3 regions of the Bacillus carboniphilus genome follow, and region 1 is predicted to be linked to each of the others. Evidence: riboswitches for the same ligand, from Rfam matches in the RefSeq annotation. Region 1 holds a riboswitch; each other region holds the start of a gene.
What was found. A riboswitch is a leader RNA that binds a small molecule or an ion and turns the genes downstream of it on or off. The one in region 1 is predicted to bind thiamine pyrophosphate.

Region 1 (8,287 bases):
CTTTGATTCCTTTCTTACTTTCTACTCCACGAATCCTCATGGCATAGCGTATCGTTTGAAATTCCTCAATCATAATCGGAATTAATCTTAAACCAGCCATAAAACTGTACGCATACTTTGGCGGAAGCTTTAATTGTTGCATCAATGAATAAAATAAATAAACAGGCCTCGTGGTTAATGCAAATGTCACACCTAAACCAGCAAAGGTTAATGCACGAAAACCAATATGTACTCCTCTAAAAAAACTTTCTTCTGTGATATGGATGAGTCCCCACTTAAACCAAGTGGTTTCACCTTCTCCAAATAAAATCATGGACATTGCCGTTGATATAAATATGAAGATAAAAGGAATCATAATTATGAGCACTCTTTTTATCGGATGACCTGAAAAACAGAGAAAAAGAATAAATGTAATGATCGTAAAATTTATCATATAGTTAATGTTATGAATAAACAGCACAAATAAAAACAGGACAACCATCGTCAGCAGTTTTAAGCTAGGGTTGATTTTATGAAGCCACGTTTCTTTATATGTAAAGTCAAATTGCACTGTCCTATCACCTCCAATCCTTTGTTACTTTTCCTTTTCTTTTCTAAAATAGTCTTTTGGATCTCCATCAAAAACAAGTGTTCCTTTCGAAATTTCCCACACTCTCGTTGAAAAGTGTTTAACGATTTCCATGCTATGTGTCACCATAATGATTGTCGTTCCTCTTCTTTGCCAATGTTCAATCATCTCTAAAATCGCAAACGTATTTTTCGCATCTTGCCCAAACGTTGGTTCATCTAATAAGACTATCTTTTGTTCTTTAATAATCGCTGCTGCTACACTAAGTCTTCGTTTTTGTCCCATGGATAACTGATAAGGATGTTGATTTTTTTGTTCATCTATTTTAAATTCATGAAGGAGCTTATTCGTTTTTTCTTCAACAAATATTTCATCATGCTTTTCTAATCTCAATGTAAAAGCGACCTCGTCAAAAACAGAGTTTGTGACAAATTGAAACTCGGGATTTTGAAAAACAAACGTCACTTGGTCGGTTAATTTTTTTATATTTTCTACTGTCTGTCCTTCAATGGAATAATCACCTGACGTTTTCACTAGCTTCATAAGGGCATGAAGAAGTGTACTCTTTCCAGCTCCATTTTCCCCAATAACCGTAATCCATTCTCCTTTTGTGACAGCTGCTTCTTCTATATCGATTTTTACTTTTTTCCCACGAAACCCTTTAAAATTTTTTAATGATATTTGAGGTTCCTCGGACTGGTCGTATGATAGTGATTCTCTTGATTCGATATAATCATCCCAAACACCCGGATACCAAATCCCTTGGTCAATGATTTCTTCTTTATAATTAGACAAGATCTCTTGTTTAGGTCCGTCTGCCATGATTTCTCCATTGGCATTCATTAAAATGATGCGATCAATAAAATCTAATACATGATTTAAGTTATGTTCCACAACGATAACGGTTTTATCCTCTGTAACCGATTTAATCGTCTCCCACACTTGCCTTGTACCTTTTGGGTCCAGCATAGCCGTTGGTTCATCTAAAAAAAGCACTTCTGGCTCAAGCGCCATAACAGAAGCAATTGCAAGTCTCTGTTTCATTCCTCCTGAAAGGGTTTGAATTGATGTGTGGAGATTTTCAATATCAAGACTGACCATATTGATATAATGTTTAATTTTTTCGTTCATTTCTTGACGAGGAATCTGTAAGTTTTCTAAAACGAAAGCGATTTCTTCATCCACAAAAGGCATACAAAATTGCGTGTCTGGATCTTGAAAGACGTAACCCCATGAATTTGGGATTGTTTGTTTTTCAACTTTGATTGGCACCTCAATCGAATGAGGAATCAAACCTGACAACACTTGTAACAACGTTGATTTTCCGCACCCTGAAGGACCTAATATTAATACTTTTTCTCCTTTAATAAAAGAAGAGGAGACATCTTTAAATAATAAAGATGAACTCCCTGGAAATTTGAGTCGTAAATCTGTTACACTAGCTTCTTTTGACATGCTATACACATCCTAATTATTTCTCTAATGCATCATAATCTTCTTTCGATGCAGGTCGAACAAGATTCGTCACACCTGTTGCTTCCAATGCTTTAACAAGATAATAGGCAAACACTCCAGCAATGAGTACCGATCCAAGTAATCTTGCACCTACTAATAATAATAAGTTCCACGTTTCTAAACTAGTAATATAACCTTGATAATAATCCCCAATTAATGAAGCAACCCCTGATGCAAACGCTGCTATAGAAACGATCATAATATCGTATCGTTTATAACGTGCTGCCGCAAAAACAAGTTCAGCAAACAGTCCCTGTAGAATTCCATATACTAAAACCGACAACCCAAATTCTGATCCTGTAATAAATTCTGCAGAGGCAGCTGCTGTTTCTGCAAGTAAGGCAACACCGGGTTTACGAATGATTAAAAACGCAACCGTTGCGGCAATAAACCACATACCATAGATTAAGTCTTCAATATGTAAACCCATCGGCTTTACTGTTGCCCAAAGCGGGCCCCATAATTTATAAACGATTCCAAAAACAATTGCAATTACGATGGTTACTAAAATATCTGTTAAATTTAATCCTTTTTTCATCTTTAAACACCTTCATTCTTTTCTCTCTTTATTGATTAACTAACCATGTTTCTTTTTGATAAGCCATTTCCCAAAACATGAGCTCATATTGACTACTAATCATAAAATGCTCTTTCATTCTTTCCTTATCTTCTTCTGAAGCGTTCTCAGCAATCTCATCTAATAGGTGAAGTACTTCTTCTACAAGCTGACGGAACCAGTCTCCACCATATGTTGCAATCCACTCTTGGTAAATAGGTTCATCTGGCTTTTTATCAGCAAGGTTTTCCCCGATTTCATAGTATAACCAATAGCAAGGTAATAATGCTGCAATCGTATCACCGATTCGCCCTGTAAAGGCAGATCGATACATGTGAGACGTATAAGAATAAGCCGTTGGTGCAGGTTTAAAGTTCGCTAGCTCACCCTTTGTCACACCTAGCTGCTCAATAAAGTTTTTATGAAGTGATAATTCTGCTTCACTTGTCCCAATCGCATGAGAAGCTAAACGACTGGTCATATGTAAATCTTTCGCTTGCGAAGCAGCAATCGATTGAACTCTGGAAAAATGATTTAAATAATACGAATCTTGTAATACATAATATTTAAACCGATCAAGAGACAACGTTCCTTCTCCGAGCTCTTTCACAAACGGATGGTCAAAACTAGCTTGCCAAATGGAATCGGCTTCCTTTCTCAATTGTTTTGTAAAGCACATCATTTAATCGCCACCTTACTGTTTTTTAATCGTTTCACTAGGAGGTAAATGTAAAAAGAATATTTTGCCAATAAAAAACCACTCTACGAAAGAGTGGGAAATAGACATACCAAGTCCATTCATCCACTTTCCTACGCTAGTATAATCTAGATCAGGTACAAGGGTTGAAGCAACAGCTTCTCTCAGCATTTCATATGCACCCCTAGTGGTAAACGATCATATTTAATTCAAAATAAAGATTACTATACTTTTTGATTGAATACAAGAGATATATTTTTTAAGAGGAGTAAAAGCTTAATATAAATGAAGTGTCTTTGCTACTTGTTCTCCATTGGTCATCATTCTTTTCTCAAATCTTCATCCCTTATCAACGAGTTATGATTCCTGTCAGTTCAGATAGAGTCATATTCTCTCCCTTAACCCAATTATCAAAAGGAATCACAATCTTCTCTCCATTGGCTAAACAAGTTGTAATTGTTTTACTTTTATACTCGTACATAATCGTATGTAACGTACCAAACAGTTCATCATAGTATTTAAAAAAGAAAGGAGATTCTTCCTTACGAAATAAGTCAAACACTTCGTTTGCGTTCATATTCTGATCCTTGATTTCCTCAAATGAATCAAGTCTTTTAGTAGAGAGTTGGATGTTTTCGCGATTATAATGTGTTAACTCTTGATGCTGAAAATGATTGACACAAGGTAGCCTATCTACTGCTTCTCTCACCATTACTTTTGTTGGACTCGCTTCAACAACCACTTTCATACCAGTTGAATCTGCAATTGAAAAATTGTAACAGGCGGCGTGCGGAATCTCCTTTAATAAGTCGATTGCTTCTTTAGCGGATCCACATCGATCTAACACCATCCGAACGGCAGCCCAAGCAGAAACTTGAGGTTGATAATCTTTAAAGCTAACAAAATGTAACCCTGCCACAACTCCTTTCTCATTGACCCCATCGTGACGTCCTAATAAACTTAAATTATAACCAGCAGATGCAAAAGTCTCGTCTTGTTGAATAAGAGAGAATATACCATCATAGTAATCTGGAGAGAAATCATAGTTCCTCACATAAAAGTCGTGAGTCATTAAAGCAGAACAACCCATCACAGAAAGCTTCGGTACTGCAAATCCACTGTATAAGGAAGCTGCTCGTTCATAAGGTATTTCAAGTCTTTCAGCTATCCCCTGTAGCTCTTCAATAAAATGTGGAGCAAATGTTTCATACACCTTTTCCATTTCCTCTATGTTGATAGTAGGAACTTCCCCTTGTAAGTGTGTATATTCCACATACTTTCGTGCTACCTCTTGCCCTACATGGTATGCACTCCCTCTACTTTGAACGATTTCAACTTGGTATTCCACTATTTACCCATCCCCCTTTAATATCCGTTCATTCTTTAACAATTTTATACTATAACTCTAAAAAAATTCAAACGAGTTGAATATTTTTACTCTAACCGTGTCTTTTATTATAATTAAGTTTTAAGTGAAATCATAAAAGGTAGGAGGTCACGATGAAAAGAATATATCAATACGTCCTAAACCATAAAGTTTCCATGTGGATCGCCTTATTCCTTATGGGAATTGAACTCTTAGTCGAGTTAAGTCAACCCATTATTATGGGGATTATTATAAATGAAGGAATCATCGAAAGAGATATTCAAGCGGTTTATTTTTGGGGAAGCATGCTATTTGCTTCTGCCATACTTGCTTTTATTGCAGGAATCGCCAACACTTATTTTTCTTCTCAAGTAAGTCAAAATGTAGGCTTTCACATAAGAAAAGATCTATTTCATAAAATTCAGTATTTACCCATTGAGCGGTTTAGAAATTATAGTGAATCAACCTTAATCACTCGAGTGACGAACGATGTTAGTCAAGTGCAAGCATTTGTATTCATTTCTTTACGAATCATGCTACGGGCACCCCTATTTATCATTGGATCGCTAATCTTAGCCATCATTGTTAACGTTAAATTAGGAATTCTTTTGTTATTGACTGTCCCATTTCTATTTTATTTTATCATACATATGTTAAATAAAGGGATTGATCTTTTTAAAAAAGGGCAAGTACAAGTCGATCACGTCAATCATGTTCTCCAAGAAAATTTAACCTCGATAAAATTGATTAAAGCTTTCTCTAGACATGCATTCGAGAGTAAAAGATTTCAATCAGCTACAGACAATTTGATGAAAGTGAATCGAAAGGCTCTAAGAGTTATGGAAGTGCCTATGCCGTTATTTATGTTAGGAATGAACTTGACTATCATATTTATCTTACTTTTAGGAACAAATCAAGTGGATGCAGGTACAACCAATGTCGGAGATGTAGTGGCTGTGATCAACTATGGAACGAAAATCATGTTCTCTTTTTCGCTCTTTTCTTTTCTCTTACTTTTTTACTCTAGAGGAAGAGCGTCAGCTAATCGAGTGGATGAAATCTTAAATGAAAAGGAAGAAGTAACTCCCACTCATTCGTTTCAAACGATGAATAAAATTCATCAGTTTTCATTTGAGCAAGTCTCATTTAGTTATCCAACTAGCCAAATGGATCAATTGAAAAACGTAGCTTTTAACGTTAATGAAGGAGAAACAATTGGAATTCTTGGTTCTACAGGATCTGGTAAATCGGCCATCTTTGAGCTTATCATAAGCATGTATCAACCTACCCAAGGAACCATAACTATAAACGGAACAAAAATGAATGCAATGCCACTACAACAAATAAGAAGTTTAATGAGTATCGTTCCACAAGAAAATCAGTTATTTTCAGGAACGTTAAAGGAAAACATTCGCTTTGGAAACCGTTTTGCAACCGACGATGACATCATACAAGCTTGTAAAGATGCACAAATACATACCTTTATCGAAAGTCTTCCTGAAGGGTATGATACGTATTTAGGTCAAAAGGGGATATCACTGTCAGGAGGGCAAAAGCAACGACTATCGATAGCCCGCGCCCTCGTTCGAAAGCCTTCCCTCCTACTTCTTGATGACAGTACGAGTGCGTTAGATAGCCAAACCGAGAGTCGATTTTTAAAATCGTTATCTACAATCAATTGTATAACGATTATAATTGCTCAAAAGATCAGTTCTGTATTGGAATGTGATAATATTCTTTACCTAGAGGACGGGACCATTATTGGTCAAGGAACACATGAGCAATTACTGAATAGTTGCCAGCCTTATCGTGATCTTTACAGCTCACAACAAGAAAAGGGGGAGGTTATTTGAAAAACATAAAAATAAACAACTGGCAATATACATTTTCAAAATTATGGCGCTATCTCTCTAAACAAAAAGTTCTTCTTTTCCTCGTCACCTTGCTTGTTTTTGTTAGTTCAGGATTATCTTTACTGGGACCCTATTTACTTGGATTTACTATTGATCAATTTCTTCTTTACAACAAAGGAGATGAGTCCTATTATCTTATTTTCTTTTTAATCTCTATTTACATTGCTCAATCGATTTTTTTATTTTCACAAAACTATTTAATGATTGGGATTGCTCAAAATACTGTTACAGCAATAAGAAATGATTTTTTCAATCACATTCAAGGACTTCCTTTACGCTTCTTTCAACAAACGAAACAAGGAGATTTAATGAGTCGTTTAACCAATGATATCGAAAATATTAGTCGTACGCTGAATAGTGCCTTTATTCAAGTGTTAACTAGTGTTGTTACCATTATCGGAACCTTTATTTTAATGATTTGGTTAAGCCCTCTTTTAACATTGATTACACTGACCATTGTCCCCGTTATGTACTTCGGCATGCGATGGATCACAAATCGAACGAAACGTTTCTTTAAATTGCAACAAAGAGATTTAGGTGAAATGAATGCACTTATAGAAGAAATTTTTTCTGGTCAAGAAATCATTAAAAGTTTTTCAAAAGAAAACGATATGATTGAAGAATTTAATCAAAAAAACCTAGCCTTGAAATATTCAAGTTATTGGGCACAAACGTATACAGGTTTTATTCCTAAACTCATGAATATGTTGAATAACGTTGGTTTTGCTTTAATTATTGGTGTGGGAGCACTATTTGCTTTTAACAATTATGCGGGTGTTACAGTTGGAATTATCGTGACCTTCACAACGTATGCTAGACAATTCACCCGACCTTTAAATGACTTAGCAAATCAATTCAACCTTTTATTATCCGCTTTTGCAGGTGCTGAACGTGTGTTTGTCATTATGGAAGAAAACCATGAAAATATTGATAGTGAAAACTCGACTGATCTTCCTCCTATAAAGGGCCATGTTCTATTTGATCATGCAACGTTTTCTTATACAGCAGATGAAGTTGTTTTAAAAGATATTAACTTAGCAGTCTCTCCTGGACAAAAAGTCGCTATCGTGGGTCCAACAGGCGCTGGAAAAACAACGTTAACAAATCTTCTATCAAAATTTTATCCTTTAGAAAACGGACACATTTATATTGATGGAATGAATCTTAATGAAGTAAACCAAGCGTCCATAAGAAAGCAAATTGGTTATGTGCTACAAGACACATTCCTTTTTCAGTCAACCATTATGGAAAACATCCGATATGGTCGATTAAATGCATCAGACGAAGAAGTCATTGAAGCTGCTATAAAGGCAAGAGCGGATGATTTTATTAAAAAGTTACCAGAAAGATACCAAACCATGTTGGATGCAAGAGGAACAAATATAAGCTTCGGCCAACGACAGCTCATCTCAATTGCGCGAACGATTTTAAGTGAGCCGAACCTTTTAGTTTTAGATGAAGCAACAAGTAATATTGATACGTTAACCGAGAAAAAAATTAAAGCCGGACTCGATTATTTAATGTATAATAAAACGAGCTTTATTATCGCTCATCGCCTTAACACCGTTAAGGATGCCGACTTAATTATTGTCCTTAAAGAAGGGAAGATTATCGAAAAAGGGACACATGATCAATTGTTAGCTCAAGGTGGATATTATGCAAGTATGTACAA
Region 2 (8,287 bases), 120 kb from region 1:
GGGGTATGACCGTAAACAATCATCGGCTTTCCTTGATAATTAACTGCCCAGTCTCTTCTTTCTGGTCTACCGCTCTCTAGAATCTGACCTGTAATATCTCCATATAAAACGAAGGTTTCAATGTGTTTATTCTTTTTCCCGATGTCTTTCTCCAAAATTCCAGCATGTGTAATGACTAAGTTTTCATGATCTAAAATATGATAAAGAGACGACTCTTCATATAATTGGATAAAACTTTCTTTAATATGTTCTTGGCGAATAGGTTTTAGTTCGTTAAATTCGGCGACAGTTGTCTCAAGTCCATGCTTTTGTTGCACTGGATTTCCAAGAAAAAAACGATATAGTTTATTACAATGGTTACCCGGTGCATAAAAGGCAAGCTCTCTTTTGACAAGCTCAGTTACTACTTCGATCACCTTAATTGAGTTTGGTCCTCGATCTGTTAAATCTCCAACGAAAGCTAATTTTCTTCCATCTGGATGAATGGGAATACGATCCCATGTGTACCCCATTTGTTTTGTGAGTAAGGAAAATTCCTCATAACATCCATGAATATCACCTATAATATCTACCTTTACCATATGATCAGCTCCTCGTCCTTGTAATTGAATAGTATACGAATTATAATGCCCTAAATTTCCATCATATTGCCTTATTGAATTCTTAAATCATCAAAAATTTGGGGAGAATAAGACTTTAAAAAACAAAATATCTACAAAAAATGATATCCTGATTTTCTCGGGTTTCTAATGTTTTATTTATCATATATAGAATATTTGAAGTGGCTAAACGGGCGCTTCCTCTTTTCTTATTACTATTATTACAGACATAACCCTGGGCTTTTTGTTAAGATAATGAAGTATAGAGTAATTGGAAGGAAGGTTAAGTTATGGAGGATCAAGTTGTCTTTGATGAAAAAGCTTTAAAAGAATATTTACGAAATGAACAAATAGATCCCTTTCGTGAAGAGTTTATACAACTCCATTCTTATGACCAAGCAAAATTTTTCTTAAAACTCATAAAAAGTGATAGAATTCGTCTATATCATTATTTATCCCCAGAAGAAATGGCGGATATTTTTCAAAATATTGAAGAGGATGAAAACCCATATAAACTATATTTAGAAGAGATGGATCCTCATTTTGCTGTTGCGATGATTTCTAGCATGTATACGGATGATGCAGTTGATGTCTTAAATGAGCTTGATAAAGACCAGGTAGCCAGTTATTTATCACTCATGCAAGATGAATCGGCAAAAGAGATTCGTGAACTTCTGCATTATGAGGAATTTACCGCAGGTAGTATTATGACAACTGAATATATTGCCATTCATTCTAATCAAACGGTTCGTTCTGCCATGCAAATACTACGTAATGAAGCACCGAAAGCTGAAACCATTTATTATGTGTACGTCGTAGATGAAGAGGAAAAGCTTGTAGGTGTTATATCATTGAGAGACTTAATCGTTTATGATGATGAAACGATGATTGTTGATATTATGAGTGACAGGGTTTATTATGTATCCGTTGCTGACGATCAAGAAGAAGTAGCCAGAAAAATGAAGGATTATGACTTTTTAGCTTTTCCAGTTGTGGATTTTCAGCAGCATCTTTTAGGAATTATAACAGTTGATGACATAATTGATGTTATAGAAGAAGAGGCTTCAGAGGATTATTCAAAATTAGCGGGTGTTCCTGATGTTGACGCCTATGACAAAAGTGCTTGGGTTGCTGCGAGAAAAAGGTTACCTTGGCTAATCATACTACTTTTTCTTGGAATGTTTAATGCGAGTATTATTGGTCAATTTGAAGAGACGTTAGAATCAGTTGCTATGCTAGCGGTATTTATTCCACTAATTGCCGGGATGGCAGGAAATACAGGAACTCAATCATTAGCTGTTGCTGTCAGGAGAATTACGATAGGAGATGAGCAAAGGGATAGCTTTTGGAAATTGTTTATGAAAGAGGCTGGTACCGGGTTTATTACTGGGGGGAGTTTGTGGTATTGTAGTGACTCTTGTGATCTTCTTATGGCAAGATTCCTTCTATTTAGGAATTTTAGTTGGAACTTCTATTTTCCTTACTTTAATAGTGGCTACAATTGCAGGGTCTGTTGTGCCAATGATCATGCATCGTTTTAAAGTGGATCCAGCGGTTGCTTCAGGACCATTTATTACAACTATTAATGATATCATTAGTATCATTATTTATTTTGGTTTAGCAACTTTTTTTATAAATCAATTGCTACTATAATTGCAATATTGTATATTCATACAGAGGATGTTATGAAAGTATTTAAAATAAATTGAGGTGGTGAACGAAATTTTACTTTCAGTTTTAATGTAGTGAAATGGATTTCACACCTTTTACATAACAAATGAACGTTTTTTTGAGAAGGAGGTAAGTGAATGGAACACGGTCAAGCTTCTGTTACATCACTTGTTATTGTTGTTATAATTGCATTTTTAACACCGCTTATACTTCATCGGCTGAAATTAAATATTATCCCAGTCGTGGTAGCTGAATTAATTATGGGATTAATTATTGGGAAAAGTGGTTTTAATATTGTTCATCCTGATACATGGCTTGAAACTCTCTCCACGCTAGGGTTTATATTCTTAATGTTTTTAAGTGGTTTGGAGATTGATTTTACCGCCTTTGCGAAAAAAGGTAAACAACGAGAAAAGTTGCCAAATGGTAAAGATACACCGAACGCATTTTTAGTAGCATCCATTGTTTTCGTAGGGATCTTTATCATTTCTTTATTTTTATCATACTTATTTGTATGGACCGGTTATATCGATAATGGGTTTTTAATGACATTAATCATTTCCACGATCTCTTTAGGGGTTGTTGTTCCAACCTTAAAAAGTGAACACATTATGAAAACCAACATAGGGCAAATTATTTTACTTGTTGCAGTTATTGCAGATTTAGCGACAATGATCTTATTAGCTGTTTTTGTATCCATTTATGGAGGTGGAGATAACAATACTTGGCTGTTACTTGTTTTGTTTGGTGCAGGAATTGTATTGTTCCTTGTAGGGAAAAAATTCCAAAATCGTTCATTTGTAGAGTCCATGTCTAAGGGAACCATTCAAATTGGTACACGAGCTGTTTTCACCCTAATAATTTTGTTAGTAGGAATTTCAGAAAGTGTAGGGGCAGAAAACATACTTGGTGCATTTTTAGCGGGAGTATTAGTCTCGTTGTTATCTCCAAATCAAGAGTTAGTTCAAAAATTAGATTCGTTTGGATATGGCTTTTTAATCCCGATCTTTTTTGTGATGGTGGGCGTAGAGTGGATGTTTGGAGTTTGTTATCTGAACCAAAAATGCTTACCTTAATTCCTTTGCTGTTATTAGCTTTATTTCTGTCAAAAATAGTTCCTGTATATTTTATTCGCAGATGGTATGATAATCGAACAACCATTGCAGCAGGATTTTTGTTGACGTCGAACCTTATCACTTGTGATTGCAGCGGCGACGATTGGAGAAAGAATAAATGTCATTGATGAAAATATGTCTGGTGCACTTATTTTAGTTGCTGTCATATCAAGTGTTATATCACCGATCGGATTTAAGAAGATATTCCCACAACAAGAGGTAACGGAGGCTCGCCAAAAGGTTGTCTTCATTGGTGCAAACCAGATGACTTTACCTGTTACAAGAGAGCTCAATAAAAACATTTTTGAAACAACGGTTTTCCATACACGTCAAGATAAAATAGATAAAAAAATTGTGGAATCCGTGTTTAAAATTGAGGAGCTATCCGATTATTCTTTAGCTACGTTAAAAGAATTAAATATATTTAAAGCTGATATTTTAGTAGTTGCGACTGGCGATGAAGATCGAAATGCAGAGATTGCCATATATGCGAAAGAAACAAATAGAGTAAAACGAGTAATCGCAAGTGTGGCTTCTCCAAGCTTAGCTGATTCCTTAAAAGAGCATGATATAGATGTGTTCTCTGTATTGTTATCAACTAAGACCCTTTTAAGAGCTCTTATTGAAGCGCCAAGTGTGATGAGAATTCTTCAAAATGAAGAAACAACGCTTTATCAAATTAACATGAATAATTATAATTACGATGGAATTTACTTAAGAAACTTCCCTTTTACAGGAGACATTATTTTTGTCAGGATTTTTAGAGGGAATGATTCGATTGTTCCTCATGGTGACACAGAGTTAAAAGCTGGAGATCGATTAATTGTCACTGGTTCACGGGAATATGTAGATGAATTAAAGGTAGAGCTTGAGTTCGTAAACTGATTGCTTGAAAAATTGATCATTCATGATACTATTAAACTAATCATAAATAAAACTGCTAGGGGAGCCTTTAGGAAAAAGTACGATAATGTACATATAAAAGGCTGAGATTAAAGTGAAACTTTAAGACTCTTAGAACCTGATTCTGGATTATACCAGCGTAGGGAAGTGGTTTGTGTACGTTTCTTTATGTAGCGTTTACAAAACCACTTTCTTTTTTCAGAGAGTGGTTTTTTTATGTTTTTGACAAACAACTCATAATAAAGGATAGTGAGTCAAGCCAATATGCTTATACACGCGATAACTGATGATCGTCTTCCTGTTTCCCAATTGGCAAAGAAAATAGAAGACATTAGCCAAAAAGTAGATGGGATTCAAATTAGGGAGAAAAAGAAATCAGATCAACAATGGAGAACTTTACTTAATATGCTGTTAGAGAGAGGTGTGCAGAAAGAGAAGTTGATTATTAATCACCGTCTCAATATTGCAATGGAATTTGGAATTAATCAAATTCATTTACCTATAAATAGTTATCAGGTTGAAGAAGCAAAAAAAATAAATCCAAATTTTACAATAGGGGTCTCAGTACATAGTAAAGAAGAGGCAAGGAATCGACTAAATGAAAAGATTGATTATTTATATTATGGGAATGTGTTTAAAACATCCTGTAAGCCAGGAAAGAAGGGAAAAGGGAATCAGTCTTTAGAAGAAATTGTTCAAATAAGTACCGTCCCTATATTTGCGATAGGTGGGATTGATCATCAATCTATTCCAAAAATTAATCAAAAGAAAGTGGCTGGAGTTGCCGTAAGGTCCTTTATTTTTTCAAGTATCGATCCTGTTTCCGCCATTTTACTTTTGAAAGGAAGAGGGGGAACTTCATTGAATTTTGATTTAGGTGTGATTGGTGGAGGAATCATCGGTCAGTCGATTGCCTATCAACTAGCTAAAGAAGGGCTTAAAGTTGTAGTATTTGATAACGGTCAACTTCAATCACAAGCAACCAATGCAGCTGCTGGAATGTTAGGTGTCCATACGGAAAATGAAGAGCAAGATCTTTTTTATGACTTTTGTCGAGAAAGTCGAGATTTACTCCCGCTCTTATCAGAAGAATTATATGAAGAAACAGGTATTGATATTGAACATGTCCAAACGGGGATGTATCGTTTATCGTTACAGGAGCAAGAAAGGGATTCCTTTAAAGGATTGGGTGCAAGAGTATTCTGAGATTGCTTGGCATGATTATAAGGAAATCAACCGTCGTGAACCATGTATATCAGAGAGTATACATGGTGGAGTATTTATGCCAAACGATGGTCATGTTTCCCCGGTAAATCTTCTTTTCGCCTTTAGACGCGGAGCTTATCAACTAGGTGCCGTAACTTTTGATGAAACAACTGTAATGGATGTAAAACCAGTTGAAGATTACGTTGAAATTCATACAGATAAGGGAATTTTTCAGACGAAGCAAGTTGTGATCGCATCTGGAGTTTGGAGCGGTTTTTTCTTTGAGAAGTTAGGGTTATCAAATGTAATGCATCCTGTAAAAGGGGAATGCTTATCCGTAATGCCGAAGAGAAAGCTATGTACGAATACACTATTTTATGAGGATTGTTATATTGTGCCTAAACGGGACGGCAGAATGATTATTGGAGCTTCGTCAAAAGCGGGAGATTGGACAGATGGCTGTTCTACTCATTCTGTTCAACAGTTGTTATCAAAAGCGTATAACCTTATACCAGAATTGACCTCTGCAACATTAATCAATAGTTGGTATGGAATAAGGCCGGATACAAAGGATCATAAACCGATTATTGGAAAACACCCTGACCATGATCATGTGTATTTTGCTACAGGCCATTATCGCAATGGGATATTACTTGCCCCAATGACAGGGAGACTCATGAAAGAAATGATAGTAAATAAAACAGGTGAGTTTGATCAATTTAAGAAGGAATTTTCCATTGAACGTTTTAAGAAGGAGGCGATTACATGATGAAACTATTGCTAAATGGGCAAGAGGTCGAAATTTCAGAAGACAATTTAACAATAAGTAAGCTTCTGCAACATTATGATATAAGCGAAAAAATAGCCATTGTGGAACAGAATGAACAAGTTGTAAGTAAAGAAAAATATTCACAGCAACCAATTGTTGATGGTGACCGAATAGAAATCGTTCATTTCGTAGGAGGAGGATGAAAATATTAAAAATAGAAAATAAACAATTCCATTCAAGGTTATTATTAGGGACAGGGAAATACCCCGATTTTGAAACACAATATCAAGCTGTAACAGAATCCAAAACAGAAATATTAACATTTGCCGTAAGAAGAATGGATATTTTTGAAAAGTCACAGCCTAACCTACTAGAAAAGTTAGATTTGAATAAATATACGTTGCTTCCAAATACAGCAGGAGCTAAAACGGCAGAAGAAGCCGTTCGAATTGCGCGCTTAGCTAAAGCTTCAGGGCTTTGCGATATGATTAAAGTGGAAGTGATTGGCTGTGATAAAACGTTGTTACCTGATCCAATTGAAACGGTAAAAGCATCTGAAATTCTATTAGATGAAGGATTTATTGTTTTACCGTACATATACGATGATGTTGTTTTAGCGAGAAGGCTAGAGGAATTAGGTGTTCATGCCATAATGCCAGGAGCTTCTCCTATTGGTTCGGGCCAAGGGATTATAAATCCATTAAACTTACAATTCATTATTGACCAAGCGAGCGTTCCCGTTATCGTAGATGCAGGTATCGGATCTGCTTCTGATGCCGCACTTGCCATGGAATTAGGAGCTGATGGTGTACTTTTGAACACTGCTGTAGCTGGAGCAAAGAATCCTGTGCAAATGGCTAAGGCGATGAAATTAGCCATTGAAGCTGGAAGATTAAGCTTCGAAGCTGGTCGTATCGAAAAGAAAACCTATGCTCGTCCAAGTAGTCCTTCAGAAGGGATGTTCACTTCATAATGGAGCGTTATTCTAGACAAATGTTATTTGATCCTATTGGAGAAATAGGTCAAAACCAAATTAGCTCGACACGAATTTTACTTGTCGGTGCTGGGGCATTAGGAAGTGCAAATGCTGAAATGCTCGTTCGTGCAGGAGTAAAGGAAATAACGATTATTGACCGAGATTACGTGGATTACTCAAATCTTCAACGTCAACAGTTGTATAGTGAACGAGATGTTGAGGACCATCTTCCTAAAGCTATTGCTGCTGAAAAACGTTTAAGTCAAATTAATAGCCATGTCAAAATTACTGGGGTTGTCGATGATTTTTCGGCTCATAACGCAGAAAAACTAGTCAGTCATGTTGATTTGATTATAGATGGAACCGATAATTTTGAAACTAGATTTCTAATAAACGATTTAGCTATTAAAAAAGAGATTCCATGGATTTATGGAGGGTGCGTAGGCAGTTATGGGATGACGTTTGCTATAATTCCAGGAAAGACTCCTTGTTTGCATTGCTTGTTAAAAGAACTCCCTTTGCAGGGAGTTACCTGTGAGACGAGAGGTGTCATTAGCCCAGTCGTCCAAGTGGTTGCAGCTCATCAAGCGACTTTAGCATTGAAATGGATGGTGGGAGAGCGTATTGATTCCACGATTACTTCCTTTGATTTATGGTCAAATCAAAATACATCCATGCATTTTGATTCGTTTAAGGATGAACATTGTGAAACGTGTGGAAGAACGCCAACTTATCCATATTTACAAGGTGAGCAAACATCGAAAACAGCGGTTCTTTGTGGAAGAGATACTGTACAGATTCGGTCAAATCCCCTTCCTTTACAAACAATAGCCAAAAGGATTAAACCTCATGTTCATAAGCTTATTATCAATGATTATTTGTTATCATTTTCCACCGATACGTATCGAATTGTTTTATTTCAAGATGGAAGAGCTTTAATTCATGGGACAAAAAATATACACGAAGCGAAAACGTTTTATCATAAATGGATTGGTTGAACAGATTAAAATGAATAAGAGGAAATGGGGATATTACAGGGATGAATGAA
Region 3 (8,287 bases), 1.5 Mb from region 1:
CTTTAACATTCTATTGACCGTTTCTCTTGTGGCACCGATCAAATTGGCTAATTCTAGATTCGTAAATTTCTTTTTAATAAAGACCTTGTTGTCTTTTTTTTCACCATAAGTATTCCCAATTCGAATAAGGGTAGAGGCAAGGGCACCGTTTTTCCCGTAAAACATTAAATCACGTAACTTCAATTGGGTAAAACGTTGCATATAGCCCATCCATTTCATAAATTCAACTGCCACATCACCATTTTGCCAAATTAACACTTCTAAATCTTGTTGCTGTATGACGCCAATCTCACAATCTTCAGCTGCAATTGCATTAAAAGACGTTAGTTTCTCTTCTGTATGGTCAAATTCACCAAATAAATCGCCAACACGAAAGACATAAAACGTGAGGTCTTTTCCGTCATCCGTCATTTTAGTTAAATTGACCGTTCCTTTTTTGACAAAATAGATTTTGTCTGCTTCGTCGCCTTCCCAATAAATATTAGAGCCTTGTTTAAATTCATGCTCATACATATAGTCCCCCAGTTTTTCCAAGGTACTAGTTGATAACAAGGTGGTATTTCTTGTATTTGAAGCTTTTTCACAAATCGGGCATATTTCCATAATTTATCCCTCTTTTTTAAAAATTAGTCGTTGTGATTAATGTAACAGATTAACAAATTTATATAAGCTATATTGACAACAAGACATAGAATAAAAGGAGGCGTTCCACATGCTTTCAGGCGTTATTATCGCTGATCGACCTCTTGACATAAATTTATTACTATCAGAAAATGCTAAAGGAAAAATAATTGATCTCTACATTGAAACCATGACCTCTATTTGCGATGAAATCATCATAGTATGCCCAAACCCCATGCAAATCGTTGGCCATGTACCTTCAAATGTACGCCTTATTACAGCTTACTATAAAAACGCCTCACCTTTAGGTAGTATTCATGCGGCATTAAGCTTATCCAAAAAGCCCTACGTTTGGTTAGTAAGAGCAAGTCAGAGCGAGCCTTCATGCGTCATTGCCTTAAACAAGCTTCAAAAATTGCAAGAAAAACAAGTCACACCGTCCATAAATAAAATTTCTTTTCCTATAGTATGGCCTGTAACTTTGAAGCATACGTTAGAAAACCATTTAAAAAAATATCAACGCTATATTCAATAGTTGCCTTATAAATACTTAACTACTGCTACAATAAGTAAAACCCAAGCCGCTAAGAAGGATATTCCTCCTATAGGTGTAATCGCTCCTAAAACCTTTATTTGTGTAACACTTAACACATATAAGCTTCCAGAAAACAAGATAATTCCGATAAACATCAGCCATCCTGCTGATGTTAAGGAAGTTACTTGTGAAACCTTACCACTTACAAGAGCGACGACAAACAAGCCCATTGCATGAAACATTTGATATTGAACAGCTTTTTCCCATGTGTTCAAATACTTATCTGGAATTTTCCCTTCAAGTCCATGTGCCCCAAATGCGCCTAATGCTACAGCTAAGAAGGCATTAATTGCTCCTAATATTAAAAAAAAGTTCATTCTCTTTATCCCCACTTTTTTATTTAATCTTACCGCAATATGATGTTAAATCCAATCCCTTCTCATATATTTACATCTATTCACTACCAAATATTTATTGAACATCGTTTACAAGATAGTGTACATTTGTTTAAAATGGAGAGAACTTTTTGTATTCTCAAAAAGGGGGATGACCTTTTTGAGATTTTATTTTTTAAAGATAAGAATGTATAAACTTTGTCCTTTATAAGAAGGTGCTAACATTGCTGTCTAGCTCCAGCGCCTAACCACTCGAGGTCATAAGTCACGTAGAACAAAAGATAAAGAACACCTTTCTTTTCTCCGCGCCTTATGCTTGTCGTGGCTGAGCAAGGCGCTTGCGCTTTTCTTATAGAATGCACTCATGTATAAACAATCTCTTATAGAGTAAAACAATATGGAGGTGGAAAAATTGATAGATATTTTACTAATTTTACTTTTGCAACTTGTTTTTGTTCCTATTTACACATTAAGGACCATTTTCCTTGTAAAAAACGTAACCATTCTTGCTGCACTTTTAGGTGTAGTAGAAATGCTCATCTATGTGTTCGGCCTTTCGCTTGTTTTTAGTGACGACGCAAGTGTCTTGTCTATGATTGTGTACGCAGTTGGGTTTGGCCTAGGAATTCCTTTAGGGACAAAAATCGAAGAAAAGTTAGCGATTGGCTATATCAATGTTACAATTAATACAATGGATCGAAACCAAGAACTTATCGACACCTTAAGGAGTAATGGCTTTGGTGTAACGATTTATGTTGGCGAAGGTCGAGATAGTAGTCGCATTAGGATGGATATCCTAACAAAAAGAAATAAGGAAAGTAAGTTAATCGATATGATCGAGCAGTTTGAACCGAGAGCCTTTATTATCTCCTATGAACCAAGAACCTTTAAAGGTGGCTTCATATTAGAACGTATGAAAAAATCAAATCGAGGGAAGGCAAAGAAAAAGAGCGAATAACATAGGAGGTAGCACCCTTTTGATTTGGGTTTTAGTTATTATTTATCTTATCATTTTCTTAATTACATGGTTAGTTGAAAAATTAATCAAGAAAAGATTTGACTTAAGCAAAAAAAGAAAATACAACAAACGATTTAGTAGGGAACAATTTTCTACTGAAATGAAGATATTAAGTATTTGGAGCATTTGTGTACTCCTTGCGAGCACGACCATCGATAGTATTAGCAGGAAACCGTTACTTCCCATTCCCATGTATTTATTAATTGCAATTTTCTTCAGTATACTCAGCACTTATCGAGGGTTAATGGTCAAAAAGCATGCGCCAAGTTCAAAAGAGTATTACCTTGATTTTGCAGCAGCTATTTGGGTTCCAATTGGAACCATCTTGTTAGCAACTACTACGCAATGGATTCTGGGCTAAGAACGAAATGGATTCCTCATCGAAGGAATCCATTTCCTTTAAAAATCAAATATAGAATCATTGCTTGAATTTTCGGATGGTGTCACAGTCTCTTTTGGCTTTGCTCCCATCATTTTGGCTAATTGTTGCTCACTTGAGGTGTGAACCTGCTCGGATTGACTATTTTCTAATATGACATTACATAACGACCGAATCGTCATGATATGAGATTGTATATCTTTTTCTGATTGTCTTGCTTTTGTTAACTCTTTCTCCATCTCATTTAAAATACTTGAAACGGATATGTTCATTTTTTTCACCTTCTTACTTCATTTTTAAGCATCCATTTCTAGTTTTTTGATGTCCTCTCTTTCACCAAAAACGAAAATTATATCCTTTTCCTTTAAAACAAGTTCAGCCGAAGGATTATGTAAGACTTTCTCTCCTTTTTGAACCGCTAAAATCGTAACTCCATATTGATCTCTTATTTTATTTTCAGCTATGCTCTTATTAATAAATGAACTCTGATGAGATAAAATAAGTTCCTCAATATCTAATTTTGTTCGATTGTTAACGAATATCGTTTCGACATATTCCGCACTTTTCGGTTTTAAGATCGACATGGCCATTCTTCTCCCGCTTATCGATGTCGGGTTAATTACCACGTCTGCTCCAGCTCTTTTGAGTTTGTTTTCAGATTCCAAATAAGCCGCTCTCGCCACAATATGGAGGTCTTGATTGAACTCTTTAGCTGATAAAGAAACAAAAACGTTATCTGCATCCGTCGGAAGTGTTGCAATTAAGCCTGTTGCCCGTTCAATACCTGCCCTAACTAACACTTCATTAATTCTAGCATCACCGTTCACATACAAAATGTCTTCATCCATTGTTTCCAAAACGTCTTGATTGTTTTCAATAACAACAACTGATTGATTTTCGATATGTAACTGATTATACACCTGTCTTCCAACTCGACCAAATCCACATACAATAATGTGACCTTGTAAATGCTCAATTTGACTCACCATTTTTTTTCTCCTTAATGACCGTGATAATTCCCCTTCCAATATGAGCGCTGTTACTGCTCCGATGGCGTAGGTAACAATTCCTATACCCATAGGAATAATAAACAAGGCAAAGATTTTCCCCGCTTCAGTTCGAGGGACGGCGTCACCATATCCTACAGTTAAAACCGTAATAGCTGTCAACCAAAGGGCATCAAAAGTCGAAATTCCTTCCGTCAAATAAAAACCTACTGTTCCAAATATGATGACCGAAAGCATACTTAACGTGGCGTACATCACATGCCGATACCGTTCAATCATAATGCTTCACTCCTCTGAGTACTTACCAGTCAATCGGTGTTTGTCCCGTCTCTTTCAAGTAAGCATTTGCTTTTGAAAATGGATGACTTCCAAAAAAACCACGGCTTGCTGATAACGGACTAGGATGGGGAGATTCTAGAACAAAATGTTTATCTTTATCGATCATTTCCTTTTTGTTTTGTGCATGCTTTCCCCAAAGAACAAAAACAACGGGGGAGTTCTTTTGATCTATTAACTTAATCACTTCATCCGTAAACCTTTCCCATCCTTTATTTCGGTGAGAATAAGGTTCTCCTTCTCTTACGGTTAAAACCGTATTTAATAAAAAGACTCCTTGCTCTGCCCAGTTCAATAAGCATCCATCCTTAGGAAAGGGGATTCCTAAATCATTTTCTCTCTCCTTGAAAATACTTCGTAATGAAGGAGGAAGCTTTATCCCTTTTTTCACAGAAAAGCTAAGACCATGAGCTTGATTCGGTTGATGGTAAGGATCCTGTCCTAAAATCACCACCTTTACCTTCTCGAGTGGGGTTGCTTTAAAAGCTGTAAAAACCTCATCCTTTTGAGGGTAAATCATTTCCGTTTCATATTCATGCTTAATAAAAGTCATTAATTCTTGATAATAGGGCTCTTCAAGTTGTCGTTTAAGGTGTTGAAACCAATCATTTTCTATTTCTAAAAACATAACAACGTGCTCCTTCCTCTACAACCATCATAAAGGATTTTGGACTCGGCGTCATTTCGAGAAAAAGTCTATTAAACCCAAAAAGCACAACCAAGTAACTCCTGTTACCAGTTAAAAAGATAAGCATTTTTTTCAGTTTATTGAATACTCTTTAAGGAAACCTATCTAAATATCAAAAATCTACCTTTACACTTGTTATTATATCCAATTATGCTATAGTATTGTAAGCAACCAATAAAATTAGGAATCTACTAGGGGAGCTCTGATTGCAAGAGCTGAGAGAAGAACGATGCAAGTTCTTTGACCCTTCGAACCTGATCTGGCTCATACCAGCGTAGGGAAGTAGTGGGGCTTTGTTTATCATGATGACAAAGCTACTATTACATACTTACTGAGAGGATGACGCCCTATGTCATTCTCTTTTTTTGACCCAGATATCCGATTCCAAAAATTAAGGAGGAATTTAGATGTCAAATTGGAGTTATCAATTTCCAAACAGTCAAAAGCAGTATAAAAAAGGAAGCAGAGAAGATATTCAAGTTCCCTTACGGACCATCAGCCAAGAAGATACAGACGGAAGCTTTGGCGTTTCAAAGAATCCACCCGTTGAAGTATATGATACAAGTGGACCATACAGTGATCCTCATTATTCAGTCGATATTGAAAAAGGATTACCTAATCTTCGTTCGAACTGGGTTTTGGAACGTGGAGACGTAGAATCCTATCAAGGACGCAAGATAAAGGCAGTAGACAATGGCTATCAAGAAGGGGATCCGCGTTTCAAACAAGAGACACCTTTTAAAATAAGGAAACCACTCCGAGCAAAAGAAGAACAATCCGTCACACAAATGGCTTATGCCAAAAGAGGAATCGTTACTCCTGAAATGGAATATGTCGCGATCAGAGAAAATATGGACCCTGAGTTCGTTCGAGAAGAAGTCGCCAAAGGAAAAGCCATTATCCCATCAAATATTAATCACCCAGAAAGTGAGCCAATGATTATTGGACGAAACTTTCACGTTAAAATAAATGCAAATATAGGGAATTCTGTTGTATCCTCCTCTATAGAAGAAGAAGTAGAGAAAATGACATGGGCAACGAGATGGGGCGCTGACACACTTATGGATTTATCTACAGGAAAGGATATCCATACCACAAGGGAATGGATCATTCGAAACTGCCCTGTTCCTGTAGGAACCGTTCCTATTTATCAAGCATTAGAGAAAGTAAACGGGATCGCCGAAGACTTAACATGGGACGTTTACCGTGATACGTTAATTGAACAAGCAGAACAGGGAGTCGATTACTTCACAATCCATGCAGGTGTCCTCCTTCGATACATTCCAATGACAGCAAAAAGAACGACAGGGATTGTATCAAGAGGGGGCTCGATTCTTGCCCAATGGTGTCTCGCTCATCACAAAGAAAATTTCATCTATACGCACTTTGAAGACATATGTAAAATCTTAAAGAAATACGATATCTCCGTTTCATTAGGGGATGGGCTCCGTCCTGGCTCCATCGCAGATGCCAATGATGAGGCTCAATTTGCTGAGTTGAGACGCTTGGAGAGCTGACCAAAATTGCCTGGAAGCACGATGTTCAAGTAATGATCGAAGGTCCTGGTCATGTTCCCATGCACCAAATCAAAGAAAATATGGATAAACAGTTAGAAATATGTGATGAAGCTCCGTTTTACACGTTAGGGCCGCTAACCACCGATATTGCGCCTGGTTATGATCATATTACATCAGCCATTGGTGCTGCTATGATTGGATGGTATGGAACAGCCATGCTCTGTTATGTGACGCCAAAGGAGCATTTAGGACTTCCGAACAAAGAGGATGTCAGAGAAGGAGTGGTTACCTATAAAATTGCTGCCCATGCTGCTGATTTAGCGAAAGGACATCCAGGGGCTCAAAAAAAGAGATAACGCCCTTTCAAAAGCCCGCTTTGAATTTAGATGGCATGATCAATTTAATTTGTCTCTTGATCCAGAAAAGGCCCGTGAGTATCATGATGAAACGTTACCAGCAGAAGGAGCAAAAACAGCCCACTTCTGTTCTATGTGTGGACCTAAATTTTGCTCTATGCGAATCTCTCATGACATCCGGGAGATGGCACAAAAAGATGATAAATCTGTAGAGGAAGTCATTGAAGAAGGGTACAAAGAAAAATCAAAGGAATTTGTTCAAGATGGCTCACGAATATACTACTGATGTAACTGAACTTCAGAAGCAAATTAAAGATCTTGAAAATGAAGTGAGTAGCCTAAAGAAAGAGATCTCCTCTATACAGCAGCAATGTCAGCATAGCTTTTTTGAAACACCGCATATGCGAAGGTGTTATAAGTGTATGAAAACAGAATCCCTTTACTATTAATGCTCACATAAGACTCTCGAGGTATTTCAACTCTTGAGTCTTTTTAAAAAAACCACTTTGTCGGGAGCAAATATGTCCATGGAAGGGTCATGATCGCAATCGTGATTGATACTCTTCTCCTAACCTTTATATCTGGAATAATGTGTTTGAATGTATATTTATGATTAAACCAATAGATAAAAAAGCTCGCAACGCCCATGGCAAAGACTATAATGACGACGGCGAGAGGATGACTGAATGGATCGTAGGAAATCGCCGAGGCTAGTTCGTAATAGTCAAAGAAAACCCCATCCAAAAAGGTTACAGCAAGCAATACCAACATTCCTATGAAATCCGATAAAAAGCCAAACAGCCAAACCTTTCCTATGCTGTTATTATAAAAATCCTTCACCCCAAAATACAGCTTTGATATTTTAAATAAATAAAAACAAACGAGAATAACGATCGAATCAATAAGGAAGTTTCCAATTAACGAAATAAAAATAACAGGTGGGGAAAATAATACGAGCCAAATCGGGAAAATGACATTATATAATTTAACCTCTTTCCATTTCATCTCTTGCTCTCTCCTTTAAAACTAAATAGTATATCAAGTTAACATATGTGTAATTTTACACTAAAGGTCACTTTATTTCAATGCTTTTCTGTAAAAATAGCCGCAAGGAGAAAATCACTGTCCATACTTATCTACTCAAAATACTAGAAAAATAGAAAAAGACGAACCCTTAAAAGAGTTCGCCTTCGTCTTGTTTATTTATGATTAATTTTCATATCCATCAGGATGATTTTGAAACCACTGCCATGCGCTCTCGATGATCGTTTCCATTTGTGCATATTTAGGGTTCCAACCAAGTTCCGAAATCGCTTTTTGTGAGGAGGCCACTAATTTAGCTGGGTCTCCTGCTCTTCTAGGTGCCACTTCAGCAGGTATTGGATGCCCAGTTACTTTTCTAGCCGCATCAATCACTTCTTTTACTGTAAAGCCA

Region 2: linked by a shared signal. The riboswitch ahead of LC087_RS01685 (FAD-dependent oxidoreductase) and the one ahead of tenA (thiaminase II) in region 1 are both predicted to bind thiamine pyrophosphate.
Region 3: linked by a shared signal. The riboswitch ahead of thiC (phosphomethylpyrimidine synthase ThiC) and the one ahead of tenA (thiaminase II) in region 1 are both predicted to bind thiamine pyrophosphate.

Annotation. Positions count from the first base shown of each region.
Region 1 is NZ_CP129013.1:440,367-448,653, reverse strand. Features, by position in the region: gene LC087_RS02295 (energy-coupling factor transporter transmembrane component T family protein) at 1-550, opposite strand, end outside; gene LC087_RS02290 (ABC transporter ATP-binding protein) at 575-2,023, opposite strand; gene LC087_RS02285 (ECF transporter S component) at 2,040-2,621, opposite strand; gene tenA (thiaminase II) at 2,650-3,318, opposite strand; TPP riboswitch at 3,430-3,532, opposite strand; gene LC087_RS02275 (C45 family autoproteolytic acyltransferase/hydrolase) at 3,686-4,684, opposite strand; gene LC087_RS02270 (ABC transporter ATP-binding protein) at 4,837-6,555, shown strand; gene LC087_RS02265 (ABC transporter ATP-binding protein) at 6,552-8,287, shown strand, end outside.
Region 2 is NZ_CP129013.1:324,894-333,180, forward strand. Features, by position in the region: gene prpE (bis(5'-nucleosyl)-tetraphosphatase PrpE) at 1-581, opposite strand, end outside; partial or broken gene mgtE (magnesium transporter) at 890-2,252, shown strand; partial or broken gene LC087_RS19525 (cation:proton antiporter) at 2,408-3,513, shown strand; gene LC087_RS19530 (potassium channel family protein) at 3,470-4,270, shown strand; TPP riboswitch at 4,318-4,451, shown strand; gene LC087_RS01685 (FAD-dependent oxidoreductase) at 4,553-5,494, shown strand; gene LC087_RS01690 (FAD-dependent oxidoreductase) at 5,478-6,263, shown strand; gene thiS (sulfur carrier protein ThiS) at 6,260-6,466, shown strand; gene LC087_RS01700 (thiazole synthase) at 6,463-7,236, shown strand; gene LC087_RS01705 (ThiF family adenylyltransferase) at 7,233-8,237, shown strand; gene thiD (bifunctional hydroxymethylpyrimidine kinase/phosphomethylpyrimidine kinase) at 8,279-8,287, shown strand, end outside.
Region 3 is NZ_CP129013.1:2,543,073-2,551,359, forward strand. Features, by position in the region: gene LC087_RS12955 (Crp/Fnr family transcriptional regulator) at 1-603, opposite strand, end outside; gene LC087_RS12960 (glycosyltransferase family protein) at 713-1,156, shown strand; gene LC087_RS12965 (DUF423 domain-containing protein) at 1,162-1,533, opposite strand; gene LC087_RS12970 (DUF2179 domain-containing protein) at 1,964-2,509, shown strand; gene LC087_RS12975 (DUF4181 domain-containing protein) at 2,529-2,930, shown strand; gene LC087_RS12980 (DUF5327 family protein) at 2,969-3,220, opposite strand; gene LC087_RS12985 (potassium channel family protein) at 3,245-4,234, opposite strand; gene LC087_RS12990 (uracil-DNA glycosylase) at 4,257-4,919, opposite strand; TPP riboswitch at 5,163-5,277, shown strand; partial or broken gene thiC (phosphomethylpyrimidine synthase ThiC) at 5,387-7,138, shown strand; gene LC087_RS13000 (hypothetical protein) at 7,345-7,857, opposite strand; gene galE (UDP-glucose 4-epimerase GalE) at 8,062-8,287, opposite strand, start outside.